3 regions of the Streptomyces sp. NPDC056231 genome follow, and region 1 is predicted to be linked to each of the others. Evidence: riboswitches for the same ligand, from Rfam matches in the RefSeq annotation. Region 1 holds a riboswitch; each other region holds the start of a gene.

Region 1 (11,875 bases):
ACGCGGGGTGGGCGCCGACCTTCGTGGCGACGACGATGTCGGACCGGTTGGATCGCGCGGCGAGCCACTTGCCGATGACGGTCTCCGACTCGCCGCCCTCGTTGCCCGGGACCCAGGCGGAGTACGCGTCGGCGGTGTCGATGAAATTGCCGCCCGCCGCGGCATACGCGTCGAGGACGGCGAACGACTGCGCCTCGTCGGCGGTCCAGCCGAAGACGTTGCCGCCGAGGGCGAGCGGGAAGACCTGAAGGTCGGAAGAGCCGAGTCTGCGGAGAGTGGTCATAAGAGGATCAACGGATTCCAGCCGTGCCGCTATTCCATGCATGGTGCACGCGAAAGCCGTGGCCAAACAGACCGGCAGCCCTGACGTCGGGGGGTGAGCGTCAGGACTGCCGGGGATCGGTGGCGGGCCGGTGGGACCGGCCCGCGTTCATCGGGTCAGGGGGTGAGGCCCTTGTCGCGCAGCCAGGTCATCGGGTCGATGTCCGTGCCGCTCGGGGTGTGGACCTCCAGGTGGAGGTGGGGACCCGTCACATTTCCGGTGGCGCCGACGCGGCCGATGGTCTCACCGGTGGTGACCTTCTGGCCGACGCTGACGTCGATCGACGACTGGTGACAGAACCACAGCTCCGTACCGTCCTCGAGCTCCAGGACCGTGCGGTAGCCGTAGGAGCCGGACCAGCCCGCCGACTTGATGGTGCCGGTGTGGATGGCCTTGATCGGGGTGCCGGTCGGCGCCGCGAAGTCGAGACCGGTGTGGTAGCCGGAGGACCACATCGAACCGGCTTGGCCGAAGGTCGAAGTGATCGTGTACGAGGAAGTGGGGATGGCGTAACTGGCGGCCAGCTTGGCGAGCCGCTCGGCCTCGGCCTTCGCCTTCGCCTCTGCCTCCGCCTTCTTCTTCGCGGCCTCGGCCTTGGCCGCGGCAACGTCCTGCTTCTGCTTCGCCTCGGCCGCCGCCATCTCCGCGGCGGCCTTCTCCTTGGCAGCCTTGGCCTCCGCGTCGGCGGCGCTCTGCTGCTGCTCGGCCTGCTGGAGGATGCGGGCGCGGAGCGCTTCGCCGGCGTCGGTGGCACCCTGGTCGGCCTCGGCGGTGGTGATGCCCGCGCTGGTCAGCGGTGCGGCGTCGGTCTGGGCCTGGTCGGCGGCGGAGTCCTCGGAGAACAGTGCGCCCACGCCGGGGAGGGAGTTGGCGTCGGGGAGCTTTTCCGCGAGGGAATCGGGAAGGGAGATGGAGACCGGCGGCTTGCTCTGCGCGGTGGCCATGCCGCCCGCGCCGACGGCCGCGATGACGCCGACGCCGAGAACCGTGGAGCTACGGGCGAGCCCGGTGCGCTGCTTGGCGACGCGGTGCCTGCCGCGTACGGGGCGGATGGACTCCTCGGTGGGGTTCCATTCCTCCCAGGTCCGGTCGGTCTCTCCGAGGCCTTCGGTCCCGAACTCGGTGTCCGTCCCGGGCGCGTACTCAGTGGTGAAGTCGGAGCCGAACCGGGAAGGGGCTTCGGGGGCAGGCTTGTTGGACGCCACGGGGGCGCACTCCTTTCCTTCCTTCTCGCCTACCGGGTTAGCTGACGGGTTCGGAGCAGGAAGGTCTCCTACGGATTCCTCTGCCTCTCACGAGACAGAGATGCCCGATTCACCCCATGAAGGTGGTTCCCCGGTTCCCTTGCGGAATTCGGCGCTCGCGCGCGGTGCCGCCACTGACGACGGCTGGGACGACCGCGCTGCGTTATCGAACGTTAATAGACACCCAGGCCTGATTCCAAGCTGTTCCCATTGATCGTTCACGGTTTTGGCCCGGACTTTACTGGACACAACCGGTCGGAATCGGGCGAGTTGACCCGGACTCAGCCACTACTGTTTTTCTGACGTTGCGTCAAACGTTATGCAGAGCGACACTCTTCGATTACGCACGGTGGCCTAAGGGGAGCCCACAAAGTGGGAGTCCGATCAGCTCGCGGCGTCTGGTGCGTGCGATCGCAAGGTGGAGGGTCGCCCCGATACCGGTCGTATCGGGGCGAGCCCGACAACGCAGCGAGCGTGCGTGCCAGGCGTCGCGAGCCGGGCGCCCATTTTGTGAGCTCCTCCAAGGGCTGTCCCGTCCGCTCACCACAGCCGCGTCTCATTCCCGCCCGCGCCTCACGATCTTCACGGTCCTGCGCCGCGCCGGCTGCCCCTCCGCGGGCCGTACGACCGCGACCAGCGCCATGTCGTCGGTGGACTTGCCGCCCGTGTGCTGCCGTACGTCATCGGTCAGCGCGGACAGCAGCTCCTCGGGCCCGGGGAAGATCCGCCCACGCAGCCGGACCGCCGGGTCGTAGAACACCCCATGCTTGTCGCGCGCCTCGGAGAGACCGTCGGTGTAGAAGAGCAGCGTCGCCCCGGCGGCCAGACCCCAGGCGTCGGCCAGGTCCGGCCACACTCCCAGCCCCATGCCGAGCGGCAGCGCGGGCACGCTCGGCACCAGCAGCTCCACCCTTCCGTCGGGGTGGAGCAGCAGCGGCTCGGGGTGGCCACGGTTGACGATCCGCACCTCGGCACCACCGTGCGGGATCTCGGCGAGTACGGCGGTGACGAACCCCTCCACCGGATCGATCCCGCCGCGTCGCTCCCCCTCCCGTGCCAGCGCCCGCTCCAGCCGCTGCGCCACGTCCTCCAGCGAAGCCTCGTGCTCGGCGACCTCCCGGAACGCACCGATGATCACCGCCACCGCCTCGACCGCGTCGAGCCCCTTGCCCCGCACGTCTCCGACCACCAGCCGCACGCCGTGCGGGGTGTCCACCACGGCGAACAGGTCGCCGCCGACGAACTCGTCCGCCTGCGCCGCCTCGTACCGCGCGGCGACCTGCAGCCCGCCGATCCAGTCGTTCGGCTCCGGCAGCACGGCCCGCATGGCGGTCTCCGCGATGACCCGCGCCGAAGCCAGCTGTTCATTGCCTCGCGCCACGACTCTGTTGATGAAGAGGGCGAGGACCGAGGCGGTGAGCACGGTGACGACCTCGAGGGACGGCACGACCTGCAGCACCGTGCCGCTCTCGATCCGCAGGACGAGGATCGAGAGCAGCGAGGCGGCGCCGATACGGACGGTGCTCGCCCGTGAGAAGAACGGTGCGGCGGCCAGCGGGGCCGCCACGAACAGCGGCACGGCGGTGAACGGCGGCGGGGTGAGGATGTCGAACACGAGCCCGGCGACGATCAGCAGCGTCGGCAGCGCGCGGACGATCCGCCGGGAAGGGCTGTCGCCCCCGCCCCGCACTCCGCGCGGCCTCTCCGCCATCCCCACCTGTGCTCTCCTGCCCGGTACGCGCAGCGGCTCCTGCGGTCTCCTGCCAGATACGCCCCACGGCCTCCTGCCCGGTACATGCCTGGCTGCAGGCGGCGCCGCACCTCACTGACCAGGCTTGCCGGAGCGGCGTTGCGCGGCGACTCCGCATCGGCCGAAGGGGGGACGGAAAACACAAATCAGGCCCGGCACGCTCTGTGCGTGCCGGGCCTGATTTTTCAGTAGCGGGGACAGGATTTGAACCTGCGACCTCTGGGTTATGAGCCCAGCGAGCTACCGAGCTGCTCCACCCCGCGTCGGTGAACACAACTCTACGCCATCCGGGACGGGCGGTTGACCATCCACCGATCCGCCTGCGCTTGTCCGCTCCCACCACTGCCCCGAGGCGCCGAATCTCAGTTCGAGTCGGTGATGTGCGGGGCCTGCTTCGCGTGGACCACCGGCTTCACCGTGTTCGCACCGCGCTGGAGTGCGTGGAGGATCGCCAGCCCCTGGCTGACCACGCCCGCCGCCATCTCGTTGACACCGTTGGTGCCGTTGAGCACGGTGAGGTCGGCCCCCGACATCCCGCGGGCGGCCGCGTCGGCCAGGGCGGGCAGGTTCTCCACGATCCGGTTGGCCGCGATCAGCTCCTGATTGCCGTCCCGGAGCGAGGCGGCACGCGCGGTGTTGGCGTCGGCCTGCGCCTGGGCGACCGTCCTTTCGGCGTACGCATTGCCGTCGGCCTGGAACTTCGCCTGGTCCCGGGCGGCCTCGGCGAGTGTGCGCTGCCGGTACGCCTCGGCGTCCGCCGGACGCCTGACCTCCGCCTCCAGCCGTTGCGCGGCCAGCGCCGCCTGCCGCTCGGCCAGTGTGGTCTGCTCCTCGATGACCTCGTGCGAGGCCCTGGCCTGGGCGAGCGGTCCGGCCTGGGCGGCGCGGGCATTGTACTGCTCGGTCTCGGCGAGGAAGCCGGCCCGCTTGATCGCGGTGTCCCGTTCGTACTCGGCCTTGAGCGCCGCGGCCTGCTGCTCCCGCTCGGACGCCTCCTGGTCGGCCCTCGCCTCGGCGATCCGGGCCTGGCTGGCTACGGCGGCCGCGTGCGGGGCGGCGAGGTTGTTGATGTAGCCGGTGGAGTCGTCGATCTCCTGGATCTGGAGGGCGTCCACGACGATGCCGAGCTTCTCCATCTCGCCGTGGCTGCCCGCGATGACCTCCTGGGAGACCCGGTTCCGCTCCCGGATGATCTGCTCGACGGTCAGCCCGCCGACGATGGAGCGCAGGTGTCCGGCGAAGATCCGGCCGGCGAGCTCCTCCATCTGGTCCTGTTCGGACAGGAAGCGGCGAGCGGCGTTCGCGATGGAGACGGCGTCGTCACCGACCTTGAAGACGGCGACGGCGCGGACGTTGAGACGGATGCCCTGCTGGGTGACGCAGTCCTCGGTGATCTCCGCCTCGCGCAGCGCCAGGGAGAGCATGCGCACCTTCTGCTTCACCGGTACGACGAAGCTGCCGTGACCGGTGACGATCCGGAACTGGGTGTCGTGCGTCTGCCGTTTCGATCCGGAGATGAGCATCGCCTCGTTGGGGGCGGGAACGTGCCAGAACAACATGAGCGGACTCCTGCCGTACACCTTTTCTCGACGTGATGTCCCGGTGCGGCGCCGCTCGCCACCGTCCCCGGCGTCGGTCCCCGGCGTCGGTTCGCGGTTCAGGACGGCAGGCGTTCGACGATCACGCCGCGTGCCGAGACCGAGTCGACGACAACAACGCGTACGTCCCTGTCGATCGACGTCGCCGACCATGCGGTGTAGGCCTCCGACCCACCCCGTACGGCCACCAGTACTTCGCCGGGGCCGTTCGGCGGGATCGGCACGGTGACGCGGCCGATCGCCCCGATCGGGCTCCAGGCGGACCCATCTGCGGCGCTCATACGCCACACGCCTCCCTCGGTCATTCCACGGTACTCCGCGCCGCCTCCGCGGAAACGGCCCCTGAGGAACGGTCCGTATGACAGCGAGCGGTGGGTGAAATCTGATGATATGACTGATATGCGCTTCAGCCGTTCAGGGCTGTGCCGCCGAGACGAACGGACGAGTCGAACGACGCGACGACCAGGGAGCGGAACGTGGACGACTACCCCATGCTCAACCTCTTCTGGACCATGCTCTGGTTCTTCCTCTGGATCATGTGGCTCTTCCTCCTCTTCAAGGTCATCACGGACATCTTCCGCAGCCACGACCTCGGCGGCTGGGGCAAGGCGGGCTGGCTGATCCTGGCCTTGGTCCTGCCGTACCTCGGCGTCCTGATCTACGTGATCGTGCGCGGCAAAGCCATGGGGAAGCGTGACATCGAGGAAGCCCGGCAGCGGGAAGCCGCCTTCAAGGCGTACGTACGGGAAGCCGCCGCCACCGGCGACACGACCGGCCCGGCGAAACCCGGCGGCAGCAGCGTCGAGGAACTGGCGAAACTCGCCGAGCTGAAGGACCGTGGCGCGATCACGGACGAGGAGTTCCAGCGGGCGAAGACAAAACTCCTGATCTGAGACCGACCGCCGCCATGGGCCGGCCGGTCCGAGCTCACCCCGGCCCGCAGTGGACGGCGATCCGCTGGACCAGGTTGTTGCCGAAGCCGCCGCGGTTCCACGGCTGGGTGAGGGGCTGGACCCGGCCCCCGGCATCGGTGGCACGGGCGCTGAGGACATAGGTGCCGGGCACCGCCTTCCACGGCGCCTGCCACCGTTGCCAGGCCCAGGTATGCCTGCCGTCCCCGTCCGGCGGGGCGAGTTCGGCGTCGTACCAGGAACGGCCGTCGTCCGTGCTCACCTCCACCCGGGTGACCGGCGGCTCCCCCGACCAGGCGCGCCCCCGGAGCAGTACCCGGCCGGGGCGTACGAAGCGGGTCCGGGACATGAAGTCCGGGAACCCGGGCGGGATCATCAACGCCCGGGGAGCGATCCGGGTGACGGGTTCACCCGAATCGTCGGGATCCTGCCGGTAGCGGTAGGCGGTCGTCTGCTGGAAGCCGGTGAACGGGGTCTCGGTGAGCCGGATCTCCCGAAGCCATTTCACCTGTGCCATGCCGTACCAGCCGGGCACCACCAGCCGCAGCGGATGGCCGTGCTGCGGCGGCAGCGGACCACCGTTCATCGCGTACGCCACCAGCACTTCCGGTGTGTCGCCGGTGGCCACGTCCACCGGCAGGCTCCGCCGGTAGTCCTGCTCGACGCCCCGCTCGATACCGTGGTCGGCCCCGCAGAACACCGCCTCGACGGCGTCCGGTTCCACCCCGGCCTCGGCGAGCAGCAGCCGCAGCGGCACCCCGGTCCACTCCGCCGTACCGACCGCCTCGACCAGCCACGGCTGGCTCACCGGCCGCGGTACGAGCCGGGCCCGGCCGTTGCCCGCGCACTCCATGGTGACGCGCAGTGTGACGGCCGGGAACGACCGCAACGCCGCCAGATCCAGCGCCAGCGGCGTCCGGACCCTGCCGTGCACGGTGAGCTGCGCGGAGCCGTCCGGGATCTCGGGGATGTCGTAGTGGACCAGTACGTAGTGCAGTCCGGGCGGGGTGATGTCGTAGCACAGCGCCTCCAGCGGCAGACCGTGGTTGCGGGCGGCGAGCGCGAGTTCCTCCGGGCTGATGGCCTCGCCGGGCTCGGCAAGGCGCCCTGGCTGGCTCACTGCGCCAAGGGGGCGGTCCATGGATTCATGGTGCGCCCGTCCGAGCGGCCCGCCCACTGCTCCCCACCTGCCGGACACCGCATCCCGCTCTTTGCGCAGCGCCTGCCGATTGCACGGCCCTCCGACCGGGGGGAGCGTGGAAGACAGCGGTCCGCACCCGCGCCCCGGGGAGGCCGAAGGCTGTCCCGTGATCCCTGACGGGCGCACGACGACAGCCGCAGCACCTCGCCGGAACGTCCGAATACATCCAGTACGCGAACGCCGCTCCGCCGTGCGATGCACCGCATCCGACGCCGCGCGCCGCTGCGCCAGGGATCACGGGACAACCCTGAGGAGACGGCCATGGACTCCACCACGCTCCAAGCGATGAGGGCCGCGTTGCGCGGTCCGGTCATCGGCCCGCAGGACCCGGAGTACCGCGAGGCCCGCACCATCTACAACGCCATGATCGACCGGCGCCCGGCCGCCGTGGTGCGGTGCGCGGACGCGGCGGACGTCATGGCCGCGGTGGACTTCGTCCGCGGCGAAGGCCTCGAACTCGCCGTGCGGGGCGGCGGACACAGCGGAGCCGGACTGTGCCTGGTGGACGACGGCGTCACTCTCGACCTGTCACCGATGCGCTGGGCGCACATCGATCCCGCCGCCCGGACCGCCCGGGTCGGCGGCGGCACCCTGCTCGGCGATCTGGACCACGCCGCCCACGCGTTCGGCCTGGCCACGCCCTCCGGAATCCTGTCGACAACGGGAGTCGTCGGCCTCACCCTCGGCGGCGGCCACGGCTATCTCACCCGCAGGTACGGCCTGACCGTGGACAACCTCCTCGCGGCGGACGTCGTCCTGGCCGACGGCAGCCACGTCACGGCGAACGAGACCGAGAACGCCGACCTCTTCTGGGCGCTGCGCGGCGGCGGCGGGAACTTCGGCATCGTCACCTCGTTCGACCTCCGGCTGCACCCGGTGGACACCGTGGGGGTTGCGATCACCGTGTGGCCGGTCGACCGGATCCGCGAAGTCCTGGAGTGGTACCGGGACTTCCTGCCGCAGGCCCCCGAGGACCTGAACGGCTTCTTCGCGGCGCTCACCGTGCCGTCCGGTCCGCTGTTCCCGGAGGAGATCCACGGCCAGAAGATGTGCGGCGTCGTCTGGTGCTGCACCGGCGCCCCCGAGCTGCTCGAAGCCGCCCTGAAGGCCGTGGGCGAACCGGGCCCGATTTCCTTCCACTTCACCTCTCCGATGCCCTATCCGGCGCTCCAGACCTTGTTCGACGCACTGCTCCCGAGTGGACTGCAGTGGTACTGGCGGGGCAACTTCTTCGACCGGATCACGGACGATGCCGTCGCCGTCCACGCCAAGTACGCCGAGAACCTCCCCACGGACCTGTCGACGACGCACCTGTACCCGGTCGACGGCGCCGCCCACCGGACCGGCCCGGACGACACGGCCTGGGCGTACCGGGACGCCGTCTGGTCCGGCGTCATCGCGGGCATCGACCCCGACCCGGACAACGCCGGGACGATCCGGCAGTGGTGCGTGGACTACTGGGAGGAGCTGCATCCGCAGTCGATGGGCGGGACGTACGTGAACTTCATGGGCGCGGACGAGTCCCAGGACCGGGTACGGGCCACCTACGGCGACCACTACGACCGGCTCGCGGCCGTCAAACAGGCCTACGACCCCGACAATTTCTTCCACACCAACCAGAACATCAAGCCGGCCGGCCGGTGATGAGGTCACGCGTACAGCAGTGAGGTCACGTACCCGGGGCACGCCGCTCGTGTCCTCGTGACCGGCTCTTCGTTACCCAGGCCGTGATCATCTCTTCCGCCGCCCGGTGTCTGGCCGCGGCCTCGCTGGCCGCCGCCGCCCTGGCCACACCCCTGCTCCTGGCTCCCGCCGCGCACGCCGACGCCCGGGAGAGCAGCCTCTTCCTGACCGTCTCAGGCAGCGAGAACACCTGGATCCGCGGCATCGTCCTCCAGTGTCCGCTCACCTCCCCGAGTCACCACCCGAAGGCGGCGGAGGCCTGCGCCGCCCTGAACGAGGCCGGGGGCGACCTCGACGAGCTGCCCGGCAACCCGCACCCGTGCCTGCTGATCCACGACCCCGTCACGGTCACCGCGCAGGGGATGTACAACGGCGCCACGGTGGACTGGCGGCGCACCTACCCGAACGCCTGCGTCATGGAGACGAGCGCGGGGCCCGTCTTCGACTTCTGACCCGGCGCCGGCCCCGAACACACCCTGCCCGGCGTGGACCGGGCAGGGTGTTCCGCGGTCAGCGGGCCGCCGCGGCCATCCGCTCCGCGACGCGAACCGCCGGTTCCGAGGGCCGCTCCGAGGCGTTCCGACGTACGTATGGCGATGCTCACCCGCCCGGAACGATCTCAGCGGTCAGCGCGAACAGTAGAGTTTCGGCTGCGTCAAATCCCCCGAACACCGAGGTACCGGCCGTGATCCCCGCAGAGCCCGCCATACCCCTGCCCCCTGCGCCCACCGTCGTCGGGATCGGTGCCGACGGGTGGGAGGGACTGCCCGGGACGTCACGCACGGCACTGCTCCGCGCCGAGGTGCTGATCGGCGGTGCACGGCAGTTGGAGCTGCTGCCGCCGCAGTGCGCGGGACAGCGGGTGCCCTGGCCCTCGCCGCTGAGGCCCGCCGTACCCGGGCTGCTGGCCGCGCACCAGGGGCTCCGCGTCGCCGTACTCGCCAGTGGCGACCCCATGTTCTACGGCATCGGGCGCGCCCTCTGCGAGGAGTTGGGCGCCGGGAACCTCCGCGTCCTGCCGCATCCGTCCTCCGTCTCCTACGCCTGTGCCCGGCTCGGCTGGCCGCAGGAGGACACCGAGGTCGTCACGCTGGTGGGCAGGCCCGCCGCCCGCCTGGCCGCCGCCCTGCACGAGGGCCGGCGCCTGCTGGTGCTGAGCGCGGGCGCCAAAACCCCCGCCGACGTGGCAGCGCTGCTGCGCGAACGCGGCTTCGGGCCCAGCCCGATGCGAGTGCTGGAACAGCTCGGCGGCGAGGCCGAGGACTGCGTCACGGGTACGGCCGACGGGTGGGCGCATCCGGCGGGCGATCCGCTCAACGTCATCGCGGTCGAGTGCCGTCGTGCCCCGGACGCGCTGCGGCTCGGCGCCGTACCCGGGCTGCCGGACGACGCGTACGAGCACGACGGCCAGCTCACCAAGCGGCATGTCCGCGCCGCCACGCTCGGGGCACTGGCCCCGGCGCCCGGCGAGCTGCTGTGGGACATCGGCGGCGGGTCCGGGTCGATCGCCGTCGAGTGGATGCGCACCCACCCGTCCTGCCGTGCCGTCACGGTCGAACGCGACCCGGTGCGGGCCGGACGCATCACCCGTAACGCGGACCGGCTCGGCGTCCCCGCGCTGCGCGTGGTCACCGGCCGGGCACCGGAAGCACTGGCCGGACTGCCGGTGCCGGACGCCGTGTTCATCGGCGGCGGGCTGACCGTGCCGGGGCTGCTCGACGCCTGCTGGGACGCGGTGCCCCCCGGCGGACGGCTGGTCGCCAACACCGTCACGCTGGAGTCCGAGGCGCTGCTCGCCGAGCGGTACCGGCGCCACGGCGGCGAGCTGGTGCGGCTCGCGGTGGCGCACGCCGTACCGGTCGGCGGCTTCACCGGCTGGCGCCAGGCCATGCCGGTCACCCAGTGGTCCGTGCGCAAGCCCGGCACCCCCCCGATACCGTCCGCACCGTCCTTGTCAGGAGAGAACAGATGACCGTGTACTTCATCGGCGCCGGCCCCGGCGCCGCCGACCTGATCACGGTCCGCGGCGCCCGGACGCTCGCCGCCTGCCAGGTCTGTCTGTACGCAGGCAGCCTGGTCCCCCGCGAACTCCTCGCCGAATGCCCGCCGGACGCCCGCCTCGTCGACACCGCGCAGCTCAACCTCGACGAGATCACCGACGAGTTGGTGCGCGCCCACGGGAACGGGCAGGACGTGGCCCGGCTGCACTCCGGTGACCCGTCCGTCTTCAGCGCGGTCGCCGAGCAGATGCGGCGGCTCGACGCGGCAGGTGTGCCGTACGAAGTGGTGCCCGGTGTACCGGCGTTCGCGGCCGCTGCCGCGGCCCTCAAGCGGGAGCTGACCGTGCCGACCGTCGGCCAGACCGTCATCCTCACCAGGATCGCCCAGCGCGCCACCGCCATGCCGGACGGCGAGGACCTGGCCACGCTCGGCCGCAGCGGTGCGCTGATCGTGCTGCATCTGGCCGCCCGGTACGTCGACCGGGTCGTCGAGGAGCTGCTGCCGCACTACGGGGCCGACTGCCCGGCCGCCGTGGTGGCCATGGCGTCCCGCCCGGACGAGCTGATCCTGCGCGGTTCGCTGAGTGACATCGCCGGGCAGGTGAAGGCTGCGGGGGTGATCCGTACCGCCGTCATCATGGTCGGTCGCACGCTGGGCGCCGAGCAGTTCCGCGACAGCCACCTGTACTCGGCCGAGCGCGACCGGCACGTCTGCTGACGGGCGGCGCCGCCCGCGTCAGCGCACGTCGCTGCGGCCGACGACCGTGCCCGCCCGGTCGATGCAGATGACGTCCACGGCCACCGGCGCCCCGCGCAGCACCGACAGGGCCTGGTCCCGGGCGGCCACCGCGACCAGGTCGCCCAGCGGGACCCCGGCCGCCGCGCACAGCTGAAGGGCGGCCAGACCTGTGTTGGCGTCCGCCACCCCGGCGGTCAGCGACGCGTCCGCGCCGCCCTGCCGGGCGAGTTCGGCGAGGAATCCCTTGTCGACCTGGGAGCGGGCGGAGTGCAGATCCAGATGGCCCGCCGCGAGCTTCGACAGCTTCGCGAAGCCGCCGCAGACCGTCAGCCGGTCCACCGGATGCCTGCGTACGTACTTGAGCACCGCCCCCGCGAAGTCGCCCATGTCGAGCAGGGCGATCTCCGGCAGACCGTACTCGGCGACG
Region 2 (11,875 bases), on a different contig from region 1:
GCTCGGACTCGGCAACGGCTGTCTGGACGTCAGCATGAACGCCCACGCCATCCAGGTCGAGCGGGGCTACCGACGCCCCGTCATGTCCGCCTTCCACGCCACGTTCTCCATCGGTGGCGTCCTTGCCGCGCTGGTGGGCGCGCGCACGCTCAGCTGGGGCTGGAGCCCGGCGGCGACCCTCGGCTCGGTGGCCGTCCTCGGCCTCGCGGTCGCCGCACTCGCCGCCCGCGGGCTCCTGCCTACCGAAAACGCCGTCCCCTCCCCTGCCGAGGAGGCTTCCGGCGGTCAGACACAACCGGTGCACCGGGCATCCCGCCGCATCTGGGCGCTGGCCGCGCTCGCGCTGATGCTCATGCTCTGCGAAGGAGTGGCCAACGACTGGAGCACTCTGCATCTGCGGGACGTCCTGAACGCCACCGCCGCCACCGCCGCTCTCGCCTACGGTGCGTTCGCGACTGCCATGACCATCGGTCGTCTGCTGACCGACCGAGTGGCCATGCGTTTCGGGCCCGTCGCCATCCTCCGCTACGGGGCGGCCCTGGCCGCGGTCGGGCTGACGACAGCCACGTTCTCCACCTGGATCCCGCTGGCCCTGGCCGGTTGGGCCGTGTTCGGGGCCGGGCTGTCCGGCTGCATCCCCCAGCTCTTCAGCGCCGCCGGCCACGCCGACCCGAGCACCGCCGGAACGAACGTCTCACGTGTCGCCGGTCTGGGCTATCTCGGCATGCTGGCCGGTCCCGCCGTCATCGGACCGCTGACACACTTCCTCCCGCTCAACCTGACCTTCCTGCTGCCCCTTGGATTCTGCGTCGTGGCCGCGTGCGCAGCCGGCCTGCTCCGCTCACCGCACAGCGCTCCCAGCCGTCTGCAGGCCGAGGCGGCATGACCGGCACGGACCGCACGAGCTCCCTGTCCACCCGCGTCGTCCTCGCCGCACCGCTCACGAACACGGTCATTCCCCGGCCGTGACCCACGTGGTGGCCGGTGCACCGGATCGGACGTGGCAAGAGCGCCGACGGAAATAGCGGGAGCAACCAGGGAGGGCATGACCGGCATTATTCAGCGCCGGGGACGTGACGTGCGTCAGATGCGCGAGCTCGGCGGGCCTGCCCTCCGCGACGAGCCGTCCACCCCGGCTCATCCTCGGGTTGCCCCTGCAAGCCACGTGCGCCAGACATGGCGTGTGCTGGGGACCTCGGGGTGGTCGAGGAGCCAGAGAACGTATCCGGCGTGGCACCGCGCCCATGGACGGTCCGACCGGGCCGCGGTGTCGAGTCTGCCGCGCAGATCCTCGCAGTCCACGGCCCGGGCAACGCGCACGTACTCACGGTCCTTGCAGCGATGGGCCCGCTGGACGACGACCTCGACCAGGTCGATGAGTTTCGTCCTGACCGTCTCGTCATGCCCGACGACAGCCACATCCCGTATGAGGCTCTGTTTGGTGCCCCAGGCCTTGGCGTGGCGCGTCCACTCCTGCGGGTATCGGGCCTCCCACTCCAGGAAGAGCAGCGCGTACGGAAGCCCCGGCCAGGTCCTGATGTCCGCACCGACCGGGAGGTTCCACAAGCCCTCGGGGATCGAATGGCTGCAGACGTCGTGGTACCTCTCGTACGCCTGCCGGAAAGCCGGTTCCCGGTACTGCTCCTCCGTCCCCAGCGGAAGCGTCAGCCACCACAACTCGTTGAATCGGTCGAGCGCGTCCTGGGCGTTCTTCCTGGCAACGGCCAGAGTCGCAACCGCCGTGGCCCGTTCCTCGGGGTCGTCCGAGATCAATCCGAACGCCCAGCCCAGCCGCTCGTCCCAGGCGCGTGCGTCGTCGCCGCCTGCGCTCGCTCCAGCATCCCGTTCCTCGGTCACACCGCGATCATGCCCCAGGCGCCGGCCCGGAGGTGTGCCCCATTCGGTGACGACGTAGCCGGCGCGGCCCGAGCGGCGTCGTGGTGGCCGCCGACTCCCCTGCCCCGCCCGGCGAATTCGTCGCGTCGCGGCACTAGGAAGTGATAGGCCCTGTCGCTACCCTCCGCGCATGATTTCCACGGTTGTCTGGGGCACGGGAAACGTCGGCCGCGCCGCGATCCGCGCAGTCGAGGCCCATCCGGCGCTCGAACTCACCGCCGTACTCGTCCACAACCCCGTCAAGGTGGGACGCGACGCGGGCGAACTCGGTGGGCTCGGTCGTCCGCTGGGGGTCATGGCGGGCGCCGACGTCGATGGCGTGCTGGCCACCGGTCCCCGGGCCGTCGTGTACGCCGCGTCCGGCGACATCCGCCCCGACGAGGCCCTCGCCGACATCAGCAGGGCGATCCGGGCCGGGGCCGTGGTCGTCACCCCCGCACTGTACGCACTGTACGACCAGTTGGGCGCCCCGCCGGAGCTGCGGGATCCGGTGCTGGCCGCCATCGCGGAGGGTGGCGGCTCACTGTTCGTCTCCGGTGTCGACCCCGGCTGGGGCAACGACGTCCTCCCGTTGCTGATCAGCGGACTCGGCACCTCCGTGGACGTGATCCGCTGTCAGGAGATCTTCGACTACTCCACCTACGACCAGGAGGAATCGGTCCGGTACCTGGTCGGCATGGGCCAGCCGATGGAGTACGAGCCGCTGATGCTCGCACCGACCGTCCCGACCATGGTGTGGGGTGGACAGATACGGCTGATGGCCAGGGCCCTGGGAGCCGAACTCGACGACATCCGCGAGACGTTGGACCGGCACCCGCTCGACGCCACGGTGAGCACCAGGACGATGGGCACGTTCGAAGCCGGCACCCAGGGCGCCGTGCGGTTCGAAGTGCAGGGCATCGTCGGGGGCGAACCCCGCATCGTCATCGAGCACATCACGCGCATCCACCCCTCCTGCGCACCGGACTGGCCGAAGCCGCCCGACGGGGACGGCGCACATCGAGTCATCATCGAGGGCCGCCCGCGCATCGAGGTCACGGTCGAGGCCACCGACGAGGGCGAGAACAGGTCCGCGGGCGGGAACGCCACCGCGGTCGGCCGGCTCGTGAGCGCCATCGACTGGCTCGTGGACGCGCAACCAGGACTGTACGACGCGCTCGACGTCCCGCTGCGCCCAGCAGTCGGCAGGCTCGGAAGGAGACATCCATGAACATCGACATCCCCGAGGGCAAGGACGCGATCGAGTACGTGTGGGGTGAGATGGTGCCCGGGATCGGGATCGCCGCATCGAACTTCTCGATGTCGGTGTACGCCCACACGACCCTGGGACTGCGCGAGTTCGAAGCCGCACGGTTGCGGATCGCCCAGATCAACGGGTGTGCCTTCTGCCTCGACTGGCGAACCGAACGGGACGGCGTGAAGGTCGAGGAGGAATTCGCCGACGCGGTGACCCAGTGGCGTACCACCGACGTGTTCGACGACCGGACCCGGTTGGCCGCCGAATACGCCGAGCGGTACGCCCTGGATCACCACAACCTCGACGCCGCGTTCTGGTCCCGGATGACCGCGCACTACAGCCAGCTCGAGATCGTGGAGCTGAGCATGAGCATCGGATCATGGCTGGCGTTCGGCCGGCTCAACCATGTGCTGGGCCTCGACACCAGGTGCGCGCTGCCCGGCCGTTGACCGTCACAGGTCGGTGGCGATGATCTTCTCGATGTTCCGTTCGGCGAGCGCGGTGATGGTGACGAACGGATTGACGCTGGTGTTGCCGGGGATCAGCGAGCCGTCGATGACGTACAGGCCGGAGTAGCCGTGCAGGCGGCCGTAGTTGTCGGTGGCCCGGTTCAGCACCGCGCCGCCGAGCGGGTGGTACGTGAGGTGGTCGCCCCAGATCTTGTAGGTGCCGAAGAGATCGGTCCGGTAGATCGTCCCCTCCTTCTGGTTGATCCGGTCGAAGATCGTCTTGGCGGCGTCGATGGACGGCTGCTTCCAGGCGGTCTGCCAGTTCAGGTCGACGGTGCCCGTCGCGGCGTTCCAGGAGAACTCGGCCCGGTTCGGGTTCTTGGTGATGGACAGGTAGAACGACGCGTACGTCTCGATCCCGGTGGGCAGCGGCGCGACTTCGGCGAACGCGCCACCGGCGGCCCAGTTGTCGATGCCGCCCGTGGGAATGGACGCCTGGAGGCTGCCGGTCGGGTCCCACATGTGGTTGGCCCGGCCGCACATGACATTGCCGTTGTCGCCCCACCCTTTACCGATCTCGTTGTTCAGGCCGGCGAGAGCGCCGGTGGCCTTCAGCTTCACCAGCAGCTTGCTGGTGCCCACGCTGCCGGCCGCGAAGAACACCCGGTCGGCGGTCACCGTCTTGGTGACCGTGGTGACACCGCCGGTGTCGATCTGGTCGATGACGACCGTGTAACCGCCACCGGCCGCCGGGGCGACCGAAGTGACCTTGTGGAGCGGCGAGATGACGACCCTGCCGGTGGCTCTGATCCGGTCGATGTACGTTTTCTGCAGCGACTTCTTGCCGTAGTTGTTGCCGTAGAGGATCTCGCCGGCCAGCGCCGACCTGGGGACGGCTCCGGCCTCTTCCTGCTTCATGTAGTCCCAGTCGTACACGGTGGGCACGAAGACGAACGGGAAGCCGGCGCGCTGGGCCTGCTCACGGCCGACCCTGGCGTACCGGTAACACGCGGCGGTGTCGAACCAGGCCGGGTCGATGGTGCCGACCCCGAGCCCGGCATTGGCGCGCGGGTAGTAGATGTCGTACATCTCGTCGGCATCCACCGACGGGAGGACGGCTCCGAAGTTCTCGCGCTTGGGAGTGACCGCCATCCCACCGTTGACCAGCGAGCCGCCACCGACGCCGCGGCCCTGGTAGACGGTGATCCCGCTGAACTCCTCGGCGTCGAGGATCCCCGTGTTGCGAGTGATGTTCTTGTCGATGGGGAAGCCGAGGAAGTTGCTGAGGGGCTGCTTGGTCCTGGTGCGGAGCCAGTACGACCGGCTGTCCGGGGATGTCGTGTTGGCGAAGATCTTGCCGTCCGGGCCGGGGGTGTCCCAGGCCATGCCCATTTCGATCATGTGCACGTCGACGCCTGCCTGGGCGAGACGCAGTGCGGCGACGGAGCCGCCGTATCCGGTGCCGATCACCAGGGCCGGGACATGGGCCCCGGAGTCGATCGGGGCAGTTGCAGAGCCGACCCCGGCCTGGGCCGCGGTGGTGGTGTGACCCGCGAGGGCCACGGCTCCTAAAATAGAACCAGTTCCTGTGATGAACCTTCGACGCGAAACGCCCCTGGGGCCTGCATTATGCATGGTAGAGTCACTCATGTGACACGCCTCACTCTCCAGAGAGTGAAACTGGTTCTACTGCTGTTCGCGCGTTAAGTCACTACATACCCATGGGTAACATGCGCCCGACCGAGGCACTCCGGATGCACAACGCCGCGCGTCAGGCGGGCCGGCCCCGGCGACCTTCCCCGATCGGCCGGGTGCCCTCACCCCCTGGGGTGAGCCCCATGTCGGCAGCTGTGACACTTTCGCCCACGCAGGGTTCGTCGAGGTCAGCAGGCCCACACTCGGGCGGGCCGCCATGCGGATCGACCTCTGAATCGCCCTCCGTACGCGACACCGACGGGAACGGGTGGCGAAGTCCCATCGGACCTTCGCCACCCGTCATGCCCGAATCGACCCGACCGGGCGTCAGTAGGCCCCGAACACGTTGTCGATCGAGCCGTACTTGGCGGCGGCGTAGTTGCACGCGGCCGTGATGTTGGCGACCGGGTCGTAGGGGTCCATCGACGTACCGGGCACGTGGTAGGCCCGGAACGTGGGGTCGATGACCTGCAGGAGACCCTTGGACGGCGTGCCCTTGGCGGCGTTCGAGTCCCAGTTGTTGATGGCCCGGGGATTGCCCGCGGACTCGCGCATGATGTTGCGGTGGATGCCGTCGTAGCTGCCGGGGATGCCGTGCTGGGCCATGACGGCCAGCGACTCCTTGATCCAGCCATCGAGGTCGTTCGTGTACGTCGCGGGCTTCGCGGTGACGGCAGCGGCCGTGCTCGCGGCCGTCGTGGACGCGACTGCCGCGGGCGCGCTGGCGCCGATGGTGAGCTTCTGGCCCGCGTGAATGACGCTGGGGTCGGCTCCGATGACCGCTCGATTGTCCTTGTACAGCTGCTGCCAACCGCCGCTCACGGAATGGCTCAGGGCGATCTTGTAAAGGGAATCACCGGCTATCACGGAATAGACGGTGGGCGTGGCTGCCCGCACGGCAGTCGGCTTGGCGGGGGCGGCAGCGGCCGCCACCGTCTTGGCGACGGCTGCAGGGACAGGCTGCGCCGGCGCTGCCGAGGCAACGGTCGCCCCGATCATCGGAAGCGTGAGAGCGGCTCCGCCCGTGCTCACGGCGATGAATCCGCGAGTCAGCGAACTGAACTTACGACGACGGTGGTTAACCTGTGCGGGCATGACGTATTCCTCTCCGTCGCCTACGAGGTGAGCTGTCGGGTTGAGGCTGGAGTTGCCTCGCCGTATGGGAATACGACTTCACCCCTAGCCGTTCCGGATACCGGATCGGCGGCTTACGCGGGTCCCCCGCTCCTGCCGTACGTGAGTGGTCGGGTTACCGGACGGCGGCAGGATTCGGCGTTCCATCCGGATTGACGGTGACCGTAGGCGAGAAACTCCGACCTGAACAAGCCCACATTTCTCGATCACAATTCATTTACAAGATCGAGTCGCGGAAATTTCCGCAATCCACCCCGGTCCGTGAAGCCAACTTTCTTGGCGCAGAAGGGAACCGGGCGGTGCGCCGCTTCGCCTGCGGGCCCGGAAGGTGACTCTCACCACTCGGCCCGAAAAGGGCGATTTGCCCGGCACGAAAGCCTTCGGACCAACGCGGGTTGCACGTTCACCAGCACGGCAAGCAACTTCCCTTTATCGCCAAAATTGGGACATTCAGGAGATTTTGACGCCAGGGGCAGACATTCGGGCTCCGGCTCGTCGGGAAGGGCACCCGGGGGAGACGACCGGGAGCAGTCGCGCGTCATCCGCCTGCGCCGACTGCGGCGCGCGAGTGGCCGCCCACCGGCCAGGTCGTGCATGTTCACGCGAACGACACCATGGCGGCCGCACAAGGTGCCGTAGATCTTCGGGGTGGCCATGATGGTGCGGAAGAACGCCCTGCCCACCCGCCGGGACCGCCCGGCAGCACGAGAGAAGTGATGGCGATGGAGCTGTTCCCACCCATGCCGCTCGCCGAGTGGCATGACACCAAAGAGACGCTCCACCGCTTCGCGCAGATCGTCGGAAAGATCCGTCTCGCGGCCAGTGTCCAGCGCAACCACTGGTGGAACGTTCCGTTTCACCTCACTGGCCGGGGTATCACCACCCGCCCCATGGGGCAGATCGACGGCAACCCGATTTTCACGGTGGACTTCGACTTCGTCGGCCATCAACTCGTCATCACAAGACTGGACGGCGTGAGGGTCTCGTTCCCGCTTTCGGGCCAGTCTGTGGCTTCCTTCCACAAGAAGATCATGGCCGCCCTGGACGCGCTGGGTATCGAGGTGGATATCAGATTTCCCAAGCCATTCGATCTGTCCGACGCCGACCGGCCGTTCGCCGAGGACACGGAGCACGCGGCATACAATCCCGAACAGGCAAACCGGTATTGGCAGGTACTCAGCCAAGTGGCGCTGGTACTGGAGGAATTCTCCGCACGGTTTTCGGGGAAAGTCAGCCCCGTGCACCATTTCTGGCACACCTTCGATATCGCTCACACCCGCTTTTCGGAGCGTCAGATCGACCAGCCCGAGCAGATCGACCCGGTGACGCGGGAGGCCTACTCCCGGGAAGTGATCAGCTTCGGTTTCTGGTTCGGTGACGACAAGTTCGCCGCGCCCGCGTTCTACTCGTACACCGCTCCCGAACCGGCGCGGCTGGCGGAGGAACCGCTCACCCCGGTGTCGGCGCAATGGGTGGATCGTGGCGGCAGCCACCTGGCGGTGCTGCCGTACGACGCGGTCCGCACCGAGAGCGATCCCCGTGCGGCCGTACTCGCCTTCTACGAAAGCGCCTATCAGGCCGGAGCGGGGCGCGCCGGCTGGGACATCGACCGTCTCGCCTGTCCCGGCGGGATCACCGATCCGTGCCTGAGGACCCGTACGCCTGCCGGTGGATGAGGAGCACGGCTCCAGTGCTGCTGCCGCTCCCAGTCCGCGGGGATCTTGCCCTGGGAACCCGGGGTCGGCTGGGCGACCGGGTGCGAGATGGGCCGGAGCAGCTCCAATCCCTCGTCATATTCCTCGGCCTCGTTGTTCCGGAGCCAGTTCTCCCCCGGCTCGAAGCCGGCCGGGAAGGGATGTCCCATCGCCTCGCCCTCACCCTCCCGGGACTGTCGGCTGCGGAGCCCGGTGGCTGCCGAGCCGCCGCCGCAGTGCGGCGAGCCGGGGATGACGTTCGTGCAGTTCAGCGGAGTGGCGGTCGAGTTCCTCGCCAAGGCGTTCGGCGCGTTTGTCGATGTCCAGCTCATCCAGAATGCGGTCGACCTCGGCGAGCAGCGCACCGTGCAGTTGCCACTGTCGGGGGTGCTCCTGAACGTCCTCCAGCAGGAGGTCGGCCACCACGTCCCGAGTGGCGCGGCTGGCGGCCAGTGCGGCGGCAAGTCGCGACTCCGCGTCCTCGGCATTGGCGGACACCGGGGTGGTGATCAGCGTGGAGAAGCTCTCGACCGCGTCGGCCATCTGCGCGAAGAGTTCCCGGAGCGCTTCGGCCACGTCCTGCGGGAACATGGTTTCCCCGGTCCGGGTTTTGGCCAGGTCCGTCAGCGTGCGAGCCAGCACACGGAGTACAACGGCACAGATCTCCAGTGTGTCGAGTCCGGTACGCAGGACGATGCGGTACAGAAGGCCCTGCCGGATCCGGGGGTTGAGCAAGAGGCTCTCCTCGGCCTGCCGGAGCGAGGCGTCGACGGCCACGATGTCGTGGTCCAGTCTGCGGGCGTCGTGCAGTCTCGCCGCCGCCTGCGCGACCGACATGTGGCCGCCGACCTCCTCGCCGATGGCCCGGAACATCCCTCCCATCTCGCGCGCCAGTTCGTCGATGGACACGCCCGCGTTCTGCACCCATACGGGCGGTGCGAGCAGGTTGAACAACAGGCCGACGCCCGCACCGATCAGGGTCTCCAGAACGCGGTCCCAGGCGGTGGCTGCGACCTGGGAGACACCGAGGACGAGCATCGCGCTGATGGCGACTTCCGGCACGAACTCGTCCACTCGCACCATCCGTCCGATGATCAGCGAGCTGAAGATCGTCAGACCCAGGCTCCACCAGTTCAGACCCACCAGTGCGCTGAAGCCGATGGCGATGAGCACCCCGACGACGACGGAGTTGACGCGCCGGATGCCCGTGGTGAGCGTCGCGTACAGGGTGACCTGAACGACAAGGAGCGCGGTCAGTGGAGCCGTCAGCGGTACCGGCTGAGGAAGGGTCCACACCGCGACGACATAGGAGATGACCGCGGCCGCCGTCGAGCGCAGGGTCTGCGCCGCGACAGGCTCGGTGGTCTGCCGTACGAGCTTGATCACGGGTGCGGAGAGTTCGGGCATTTCACTCTCCTTCCCTCGTACGTCTGCTCGCAGCACCACGAATCCACCGGACGGGTTGCGCGTGGGCCCCGTCGTCGGGTCCGTACCGCCGCCTGGGGTCGGTGGGTGGGCAGCAGGACGGGACGATGGCGGAGGCCCGAAAGTCGGCGCAATGCGGTCCTGTGGGTGCGAGACGCCGATCCCTACGCTCGTGCCATGCGTGTACTTGTCGCCTCTACCAGCGGATCGGGCCACTTCAGCCCGCTTGTCCCGTTCATCGACGCCTGCGCGGTGCGTGGGGACGATGTCCTCGTCGTCGCACCGCCGAAGCTCGAACCGTTACTGGCAGCCCGGAAACAGCCCTACCACATCGGCGGGGAGCCGCCGCAGGCCGAGCTCGTGCCGCTGATGATGCGGGTGTTGGGGCTGCCCGCGGACGAGGGCGTGTCCCTGATGACCAGGGAGGTGTTCGGCAGACTCTGCATCACCGCCATGCTGCCGACGCTGGAGGAGCTCTGCCGGGAGTGGCGGCCGGATCTCGTCCTGCACGAGACGTACGAGCTCGCATCGGTGGTGGCAGCCGAGCGGCACGGTGTCCCACATGCCCAGGTCGCCGTTTCTGTCGCACAGTTCACCGAGTCCACCGACGAACTGCTCCGCCCTGCACTCGATTCGTACGGTACGGGCATCGCGGAACGGCTCCGGGTCTCCCCCTATCTGACCCGGCTGCCCGCTTCCTTGGACCCCTCACCGTACGCGGTGACCCGGCGCTACCATCAGCCGCCTGCCTCGAACGCTCTGCCGGACTGGTGGCACGGCCGCGAAGAACCGCTCGTCTACGTCACGCTCGGCACCGAGGTGGGCGGCATGCCGAACGCCTCCGCCCTGTACCGGACGGTACTGGCGTCCGTGAGCGGGCTGCCGGCGCGCGTCCTGCTGACCACGGGTCCCTTCACCGATGTGTCGGACTTCGGGGCGATCCCCCGCAACGTCCGTGTGGAGAAGTGGGTCCCCCAGGCCGACGTACTGGGCGGCGCCTCCCTCGTGCTCTGCCACGGCGGTTCGGGCACGGTCTACGGCGCCCTCGCCTCCGGTGTCCCGCTGGTCTGCCTGCCCCTCTTCGCCGACCAGCCGACGAACGCAAGGCTGGTCACCGAGGCGGGCGCAGGTCTGACCGTCACGGCGGACGGGCCGGGGCAGGAGGCGGCCGGGTTCGGCCCGGACGGTGTTGCCGGCATACGGTCGGCCGTCGAACTGGTACTCAAGAATCCGTCGTACCGGGCGGGTGCCGAGCGCCTGACGGCCGAGATGTGTGACACGCCGACAGCCGGCGAACTGCTCGACAGTCTCGAGGCCTGTCCGGCGCCCGGTCCTCGCTGAGACGAGGGAAGGGGACGAGCGGCGGTCAGTGGGAGAACCTGTGCCGGCACGACCTGGGCGTGGTCCGGCTTTGCCGGCTGTACTGGGCGGCGGCGGAGGCCCAGTCGTCGGCCGGCAGCCGCCGAACCACGCCCGGGGCACGGCGGTCGTACGTCGTCACCCTGCGCCGGACTTGCCGGGGTTCTCGCCGACGTCCCGGATCCTGTTTGTACCTCACCACGGCAGTCCGGATCACATAAGCTCGAACAATGGCGAAGTACTTCGACGTACACCCCGAAAATCCTCAACGGCGCACCATCAGCACGGTGGCTGAGACCATCCGCTCCGGTGCGCTCATCGCGTACCCGACGGACTCCTGCTACGCACTGGGATGCCAGCTGGGCAACCGTGACGGCATCGGCCGGATCCGTTCGATCCGGAACCTCGACGATCGTCACCACTTCACCCTGGTGTGCCAGGACTTCGCGCAACTCGGTCAGTTCGTACACGTCGACAACGACGTGTTCCGCGCGATCAAGGCAGCCACGCCCGGGAGCTACACCTTCATCCTCCCGGCGACGAAGGAGGTGCCACGTCAGCTGCTGCACCCGAAGAAGAAGACGGTAGGAGTCCGCATTCCCGACCACGTGGTTACCCAGGCCCTGGTGTCCGAGCTCGGGGAGCCGCTGCTCTCCAGCACCCTGCTCCTGCCCGACGAGGACGAGCCGATGACACAGGGATGGGAGATCAAGGAGCGGCTCGACCACGAGGTGGACGCGGTGGTCGACTCGGGTGACTGCGGCACCGAACCGACGACGGTCATCGACTTCTCCGAAGGCGAAGCCATGATCGTGCGCCGAGGCGCTGGCGACACCACACGATTCGAATAGCCATACACCGACGGCGTCACCACTGGCGAGGCATGGGACCGCTTGCCCCTGCCTCGGATGCCACGTGGTCGACCGCCATACGCTCAGCTGTCTCCGCCCTCAGGGTCCGGGCCCAGCGGGTGTGCGTGGAGCGGG
Region 3 (7,103 bases), on a different contig from region 1:
ATCATAACCTTCTGTACGTCCTGTACATTTTTTACAGATGCCCGCGCAGGCCGCGTACAGACACCGGAGGAGAGGCCTCGCCATGTTCCGCCCTGCCGCCCGTTACGTACTGCCCGAGTTCACCGAGCGCACGACCGACGGGACCCGCACCCTCGACCCGTACTCCAAGCTGCTCGCCGAGCGCATCGTCTTCCTCGGCACCGCGGTCGACGACACCGCCGCCAACGACCTGATCGCGCAGTTCATGTATCTGGAGCACGCCGCGCCCGACCGGCCGATCTCCCTCTACATCAACTCCCCCGGCGGCTCATTCGGCGCCATGTCCGCCATCTACGACACGATGGGGTACCTCACCTGCGAGGTGGAAACGTTCTGCCTCGGCCAGGCCGGCTCCAGCGCGGCGGTCCTGCTCGCCGCGGGCGCTCCCGGCCGGCGGCACGCCCTGCCCGGGGCCAGGGTCGTCGTCCAGCAGCCCGAACTCCCGGAGCCGGTGCAGGGCCAGCCGTCCGATCTGGAGATCGAGGCGCGGGAACTGGCCCGCGTCCACGAGCTGCTCACCGGCATGCTGGCTCGTCATACCGGCCGCAGCACCGAGCGGATCGCCGCCGACTTCGAGCGCGACCTCATCCTCGACGCCGCCGGAGCCAAGGCGTACGGACTGGTGGACCACGTCCTGGAGAACCGCAAGACGTCGCTCCCGCGGAACAGCGCGAGGTGAACCACTGATGCAGCCACCCCACCTCCCGCCGCTGCCCGCACTGACGCGCGCCGAGGCCGAGTTCATCGACTGCTACCTGGAAGTGCTCGACCAGCTGGGCCGGATCAACCCTGCCCGCGGCAGCGACACCTACGGTGCGCTGCGCGCTGCCCAGGCACTCGCCTCGCGGGCGGGCGCCCTGCGGGACGCGCTCACATTGATGCACGAGCGGGGTGAAGCACAGATCCACGCCGCCACGTTGGCGCAGGCACTGCGCGTGTTGGACGGAGAACGGCGGGCCGGACGGGTCACCGTGCCCCCGGCCCCGATGAGTTGATCATCTCTCCGTCGGCGACACGCCCGGCGTGGTGATCGACATTTATCGCTCATCCAGCGCAAGGAATCCCCCGCGAGAGGGACGACTCGACTTGCGCCGCCGGCGTGGACGGTGAGCGAAATATGCCGTTCCCCTGCTGGTACGAGACCGCTGGAGGATGCCTGACGGGTACACAAATCACCCTCTAACCACCCAAACAGACCATCGATGTCAAATCTTCCATATCGCTGTTTTGCTCCGAAAATCCACCAGCGCGTGAGTCAAGATCCGTGGGACGACAAGCCCCCGCCACCACGGCGAGGCGGTCCGGGCGGACGCCGAGTCCTGCCGCCGCCCGGATGACTGGTCGACAGAAGTGGATCGGCAGGAGTGGAGGACCCGAGCACAACGGGTCGACCGGGCATCCGGTCGCCCCTCGGGGTGAAGCCGTATCGCGCGGCCGGGCAACTTCGCCAGCCCGAACCCGACAGGTCATCCTTCACAGGCGGCTGACGAAGGGTTGCGCATGAATGCGCAGGTTCATGTCCCGTTTCTGATCACCCGGGCCGGCACTGCCACGGTTCTGACGCTTGCCGCAGTCGGCGGCTCCGTGATCGTCCCCGGCGCCGTGGCCGACGCCCAGCCCGCAACGCGGTCAACGAAGGCACTCAAGATCGCCGCGTCGAAGAAAGGATCGCCGTACCGGTACGGGGCCACCGGCCCCCACCGTTTCGACTGCTCCGGGCTGACGCAGTACGCGTTCAAGAAGGTGGGCAAGAAGCTCCCACGCACGGCCCAGCAGCAGTACAACAAGACCCGCCACGTCTCGGCGTCGAAACGGAAACGCGGCGATCTGGTCTTCTTCCACTGGGGGCGCAGCGTCTACCACGTGGGCATCTACGCCGGCAGAGGGAAGATCTGGCACTCCCCGAAAACCGGTTCCGTCGTGCGGCTGGAGAAGATCTGGACGAGGAGCGTCTGGTACGGACGAGTTCGCTGATCCCCTCCGCCCCTCCTCCGGCTCCCCCATTCACCACGTGCTTCAGTGCACCAGGGAGCCAGTCACCAGAAACAGCCCCAGCACGGCGAGCGCCGCGCCGCTGCCGCCCTCGATGGCGCGGGCGGTACGCGGCCGGCGCAGCCACCGGCCCAGGCGGTCCACCAGGAGCGCCACGGACGGGAACCAGATCAGCGCGAGCCGCGGGACGCGCAGCAAAATCCTGGGGAGGGGCGGCTGCCCGTCAGAGACGAATTGCGGCCGCGCGCCGCCCCAGGGTCCGAATGACGGTCCGATCGGCTTGCCGGTCAGGTCAGATCAGGTCAGTGGCGCGGTCCGCAGGATGGTGGCCACCGCGGCCGCGATCTGCACCTCCGTCAGATCGGCGCGTGCGGTGAGCCGCAGCCGCGAGATGCCGTCCGGGACCGACGGCGGGCGGAAGCAGCCCACCGCGATCCCAGCCGCGCGGCAGTCGGCCGCCCAGCGCACCGCCGCGTCCGGCGAAGGCGCCCGAACCGAGACGACTGCGGCGTCGGGGCGTACGGCGGTCAGCCCTTCCGCGGTCAGCCGTTCGTACAGTGCGGTGGCGACCGTACGGGCCCTGCCCGCGCGTGCCGGCTCGCGGCGCAGTAGGCGCAGGCTCGCGAGAGCCGCGCCCGTCGCGGCCGGTGCGAGCCCGGTGTCGAAGATGAAGGTGCGGGCCGCGTTGACCAGATGGTCGATCACCCGGGCCGGCCCGAGGACCGCTCCGCCCTGACTGCCCAGGGACTTGGAGAGGGTCACGGTGGTGACGATCCCGTCACCACCCGCGAGACCGGCGGCGGCGAGGGCCCCGCGCCCGCCCTCCCCGAGCACGCCCAGGCCATGCGCGTCGTCGACGAGCAGCGCGGCGCCCTCCGTACGGCAGACATCGGCCAGTTCCCGCAGCGGCGCGGCGTCTCCGTCGACGGAGAAGACCGAGTCGGTGACGGTCAGGGCGCGGCCGCAATGCGCCTGCAGCTCCCTGGCGACGGCTGCGGGATCGGCGTGGGGTACGACGGCGGTGTCCGCCCGGGAGAGGCGGCAACCGTCCACGATGGAGGCGTGATTGCCCGCGTCGGAGACGATCAGGGAGCCACGACCGGTGAGGGCGGTGAGCGCGGCAAGGTTGGCCGCGTAGCCGGAGGAGACGACCAGGGCCGCTTCGAAACCGCAGAATTCGGCCAGTTCGCGTTCGAGGTCGGCGTGCAGCGCGGTGGAACCGGTGACCAGCCGGGAGCCGGTGGCGCCCGCACCCCACCGGTACGCGGCCTCGGCGGCGGCCGCGGTCACCTCGGGGTGGCGGGTGAGGCCCAGGTAGTCGTTGCTCGCGAGGTCCAGCAGTTCCGGCTCGGCAGGGCGGGGGCGCAGGGTACGGACGAGCCCGGCATCCGCACGGCGGCGCGCCTCGTCATCGATCCAGTCGAACGGGGCGAAGGACATGTCGGCGGTCCCTTTTGTAGGCAGCCCACAGACCCTAACCGGGGGTGCGGCCCGTCATGGTGTGGCAATACACACACACTCTGTGGGCTCTATTGTCCGGTTCCTCCTTGGCTGCGGGGGGTGCCGTAAGCCAGGATCATGACCATGGACCTCCTGAACACGTTGGTGGACAAGGGGCTGCGGCGTGAGCTGCCGACCCGCGAAGAAGCACTCGCCGTGCTGGCGACCTCGGACGACGAACTGCTCGAAGTGGTGGCCGCTGCCGGGAAGGTGCGCCGTCAGTGGTTCGGCCGACGGGTGAAGCTGAACTATCTGGTCAATCTCAAGTCCGGGCTCTGCCCCGAGGACTGCTCGTACTGCTCGCAGCGGCTCGGCTCGAAGGCCGAGATCCTCAAGTACACCTGGCTGAAACCGGACGAGGCGTCGAAGGCCGCCGCCGCCGGGGTGGCGGGCGGCGCGAAGCGTGTCTGTCTGGTGGCGAGCGGCCGCGGTCCGACGGACCGGGACGTCGACCGGGTGTCGCAGACGATCGAAGCCATCAAGGAACAGAACGAGGGCGTCGAGGTGTGCGCCTGCCTCGGTCTGCTCTCCGCCGGGCAGGCGGACCGGCTGCGTTCTGCGGGCGCCGACGCGTACAACCACAACCTCAATACGTCCGAGGGGACGTACGGGGACATCACCACCACCCACACCTATGCGGACCGGGTGGAGACCGTCCAGCAGGCGCAGGCCGCGGGGCTCTCGGCGTGCTCCGGGCTGATCGCCGGGATGGGTGAGAGCGACGCGGATCTGGTCGACGTCGTCTTCTCGCTGCGCGAGCTGGACCCGGACTCGGTTCCGGTGAACTTCCTGATCCCGTTCGAGGGGACCCCGCTCGCCAAGGAGTGGAACCTCACCCCGCAGCGCTGTCTGCGCATTCTGGCGATGGTCCGGTTCGTCTGCCCGGATGTCGAGGTCCGGCTCGCGGGCGGCCGCGAAGTGCATCTGCGCTCGATGCAGCCGCTCGCCCTGCACCTGGTCAACTCGATCTTCCTGGGCGACTATCTGACCAGTGAGGGCCAAGCGGGACAGGCGGATCTGGACATGATCGCGGACGCCGGTTTCGAGGTGGAGGGCGCGGGTACGACGACGCTGCCCCGGCACCGTACGGACGCTGCGGCCGAGACCGGTGGCGGCTGCGGCTCGCACACGGGGGGCTGTGTGCCCTGCGGTGACGTGGCCGACGAACCGGGGGACACCGAGGCCGAAGTGCCGGGCGCGCGAACGGATCTGGTGGCGGTCCGCCGTCGTGGCGCGGGAACGGATCTCGCACCCAATGCCTGAACCCCTCTCCCCAGCCGAGCTGCGGACCCTGGACCGGGACCACGTCTGGCATCCGTACGGCCCGATGCCGGGCCGGCAGGAGCCGCTGGTGGTGGAGTCCGCGTCCGGGGTGCGTCTCCGGCTCGCCGAACCAGCTTACGGGCAGAACGAGTTGGTCGACGGCATGTCGTCCTGGTGGTCGGCGGTGCACGGCTACAACCACCCGGTGCTCAATGAGGCGGCGCGTGGCCAGCTGGACCGGATGAGCCATGTGATGTTCGGCGGGCTCACCCATGAGCCCGCCGTGCGGCTGGCCGCCAGGCTGGTCGAGATCACACCGGAGCCGCTGCGCCATGTCTTCCTCGCCGACTCGGGTTCGGTGTCGGTCGAGGTCGCGGTGAAAATGTGTCTGCAGTACTGGAACTCGACCGGAAAGCCCGCCAAACAGCGGCTGCTGACCTGGCGCGGCGGCTACCACGGGGACACCTGGCAGCCGATGTCGGTCTGCGACCCCGAGGGCGGAATGCATGAGCTGTGGTCGGGGGTGCTGCCGCGACAGGTCTTCGCCGACGAGCCGCCGGGCGGCTTCGACGAGGAACCGGATGAGACGTACGTACAGCATCTGCGGGAGCTGATCGCGCAGCATGCCGACGAGCTGGCCGCGGTGATCGTGGAGCCGGTGGTGCAGGGTGCGGGCGGGATGCGGTTCCACTCCCCCGGCTATCTGCGGGTGCTGCGCGAGGCGTGCGACGCCCATGACGTGCTGTTGGTGTTCGACGAGATCGCGACCGGTTTCGGGCGTACCGGGGAACTGTTCGCCGCCGGGCATGCCGGGGTCTCGCCCGACGTGATGTGCGTCGGCAAGGCGCTGACCGGCGGCTATCTGACGATGGCGGCAACCCTCTGCACCTCGCGGGTGGCGGACGGTATCTCGCGCGGCAAGGTCCCGGTGCTCGCGCACGGGCCGACCTTCATGGGCAATCCGCTGGCCGCATCGGTGGCCCTCGCCTCGATCGATCTGCTGCTCGGCCAGGACTGGCAGCAGGAGGTCAAGCGCCTGGAAGCGGGGTTGCTGGGAGGCCTGGCCGAGGCTCGTGCGATCGCAGGTGTACGGGATGTACGCGTTCTGGGCGCCATCGGCGTCGTACAGCTCGATCACGACGTGAACATGGCGGCGGCCACCGAGGCCGCGGTCCGTGAGGGCGTGTGGCTGCGCCCGTTCCGGGACCTCATCTACACGATGCCGCCGTATGTGACGGACGGCGACGATCTGGCGCGTATCTGCCGTGCGATGTGCGCGGCGGCGCGGGAGGGCTGAGATGTCGGTACTGATGGTGAGCGGTACGGGTACGGAGATCGGCAAGACGGTCGTCACGGCGGCCGTGGCCGCGGTGGCGGTCGCCGCCGGGCGTTCGGTGGCCGTGCTCAAGCCTGCCCAGACGGGCGTTGCGCCGGGCGAGCCGGGCGATGTCTTCGAGGTGCGCAGGCTTGCCGGCGAGGCGGTGACCGGCCTCGAACTGGCCCGTTTCCCCGAGCCGTTGGCGCCGGACACGGCCGCGCGACGGGCGGGCCTGGCGCCCGTGCGCCCGGAACAGATCGCGGAGGCGGCCGAGAAACTGGCCACCGAGCACGATCTGGTGCTGGTCGAGGGCGCGGGAGGGCTGCTCGTACGGTTCGACGACGAAGGCGCCACGCTCGCGGACGCGGCACGGCTGCTCGGAGCCCCGGTCCTGGTCGTGGTACCCGCCGGGCTCGGCACGCTCAATTCCACCGCGCTGACCTCGGAGGCGCTGCGGGCGCGCGGGCTGGAGTGCCTGGGCGTGGTCGTGGGCAGCATGCCCGCCGAACCCGATCTGGCCGCGCGCTGCAATCTCGTCGATCTGCCGGTGGCGGCGGGCGCGCCGCTCCTGGGCACCGTACCGGCGGGCGCGGGCACCCTCACACCCGCCGAATTCCGTGCCAGGGCGGCAAGTTGGCTGACCCCGGAGTTGGGCGGGAACCGGACCGCCGACTAGCGGCTGAGCGGCCCAGGACGGGGCAGAATCAAAGTAGCCGTACTTTACCGGCCGGATTTCTCACGTCGGGCAGCTCCGGTCGGGCGGCCCCGCCCGACCGAGCAGTCCGGTGCAGCCGGTCCTGTCGAGGAGGTCCGTCATGCATCTGCGGAGCACGAAGATCCCGAAGGACGCGGTGCACCACCCGGTCTTCGCCCGTTTCTACGCCCGCATGAGTGTGGCGGCGGAGACCAAGGCCGGGATGGCTGCCATTCGCTCGGATCTGCTCGCCGGTCTGTCCGGACGCATCATCGAGATAGGTGCGGGAAACGGCCT

Evidence for each region. A riboswitch is a leader RNA that binds a small molecule or an ion and turns the genes downstream of it on or off. The one in region 1 is predicted to bind cyclic di-AMP.
Region 2: another riboswitch for cyclic di-AMP. It lies ahead of ACNPQM_RS18275 (transglycosylase SLT domain-containing protein); the one in region 1 lies ahead of ACNPQM_RS03770 (M23 family metallopeptidase).
Region 3: another riboswitch for cyclic di-AMP. It lies ahead of ACNPQM_RS12590 (C40 family peptidase); the one in region 1 lies ahead of ACNPQM_RS03770 (M23 family metallopeptidase).

The regions. Positions count from the first base shown of each region.
Region 1 covers NZ_JBLVKW010000003.1:21,950-33,824, forward strand. Annotated here, with positions in the region: gene ACNPQM_RS03765 (aldo/keto reductase) at 1-283, opposite strand, end outside; gene ACNPQM_RS03770 (M23 family metallopeptidase) at 439-1,527, opposite strand; cyclic di-AMP (ydaO/yuaA leader) riboswitch at 1,539-1,691, opposite strand; gene ACNPQM_RS03775 (PP2C family protein-serine/threonine phosphatase) at 2,123-3,277, opposite strand; tRNA gene ACNPQM_RS03780 (tRNA-Met) at 3,506-3,579, opposite strand; gene ACNPQM_RS03785 (SPFH domain-containing protein) at 3,679-4,875, opposite strand; gene ACNPQM_RS03790 (hypothetical protein) at 4,974-5,195, opposite strand; gene ACNPQM_RS03795 (SHOCT domain-containing protein) at 5,391-5,807, shown strand; gene ACNPQM_RS03800 (sulfite oxidase) at 5,842-6,966, opposite strand; gene ACNPQM_RS03805 (FAD-binding oxidoreductase) at 7,288-8,670, shown strand; gene ACNPQM_RS03810 (SSI family serine proteinase inhibitor) at 8,754-9,161, shown strand; gene cbiE (precorrin-6y C5,15-methyltransferase (decarboxylating) subunit CbiE) at 9,395-10,681, shown strand; gene cobM (precorrin-4 C(11)-methyltransferase) at 10,678-11,427, shown strand; gene ACNPQM_RS03825 (cobalt-precorrin-5B (C(1))-methyltransferase) at 11,446-11,875, opposite strand, start outside.
Region 2 covers NZ_JBLVKW010000021.1:175-12,049, reverse strand. Annotated here, with positions in the region: gene ACNPQM_RS18300 (MFS transporter) at 1-886, shown strand, start outside; gene ACNPQM_RS18295 (hypothetical protein) at 1,138-1,857, opposite strand; gene ACNPQM_RS18290 (dihydrodipicolinate reductase) at 2,027-3,106, shown strand; gene ACNPQM_RS18285 (carboxymuconolactone decarboxylase family protein) at 3,103-3,582, shown strand; gene ACNPQM_RS18280 (GMC oxidoreductase) at 3,586-5,232, opposite strand; gene ACNPQM_RS18275 (transglycosylase SLT domain-containing protein) at 5,605-6,372, opposite strand; cyclic di-AMP (ydaO/yuaA leader) riboswitch at 6,377-6,562, opposite strand; gene ACNPQM_RS18270 (DUF5996 family protein) at 7,134-8,087, shown strand; gene ACNPQM_RS18265 (FUSC family protein) at 8,286-9,512, opposite strand; gene ACNPQM_RS18260 (glycosyltransferase) at 9,708-10,871, shown strand; gene ACNPQM_RS18255 (L-threonylcarbamoyladenylate synthase) at 11,120-11,740, shown strand.
Region 3 covers NZ_JBLVKW010000011.1:165,801-172,903, forward strand. Annotated here, with positions in the region: gene ACNPQM_RS12580 (ATP-dependent Clp protease proteolytic subunit) at 83-718, shown strand; gene ACNPQM_RS12585 (hypothetical protein) at 726-1,034, shown strand; cyclic di-AMP (ydaO/yuaA leader) riboswitch at 1,350-1,536, shown strand; gene ACNPQM_RS12590 (C40 family peptidase) at 1,540-2,013, shown strand; partial or broken gene ACNPQM_RS12595 (LysE family transporter) at 2,056-2,271, opposite strand; gene ACNPQM_RS12600 (8-amino-7-oxononanoate synthase) at 2,329-3,471, opposite strand; gene bioB (biotin synthase BioB) at 3,616-4,794, shown strand; gene ACNPQM_RS12610 (adenosylmethionine--8-amino-7-oxononanoate transaminase) at 4,787-6,091, shown strand; gene bioD (dethiobiotin synthase) at 6,093-6,788, shown strand; gene ACNPQM_RS12620 (class I SAM-dependent methyltransferase) at 6,928-7,103, shown strand, end outside.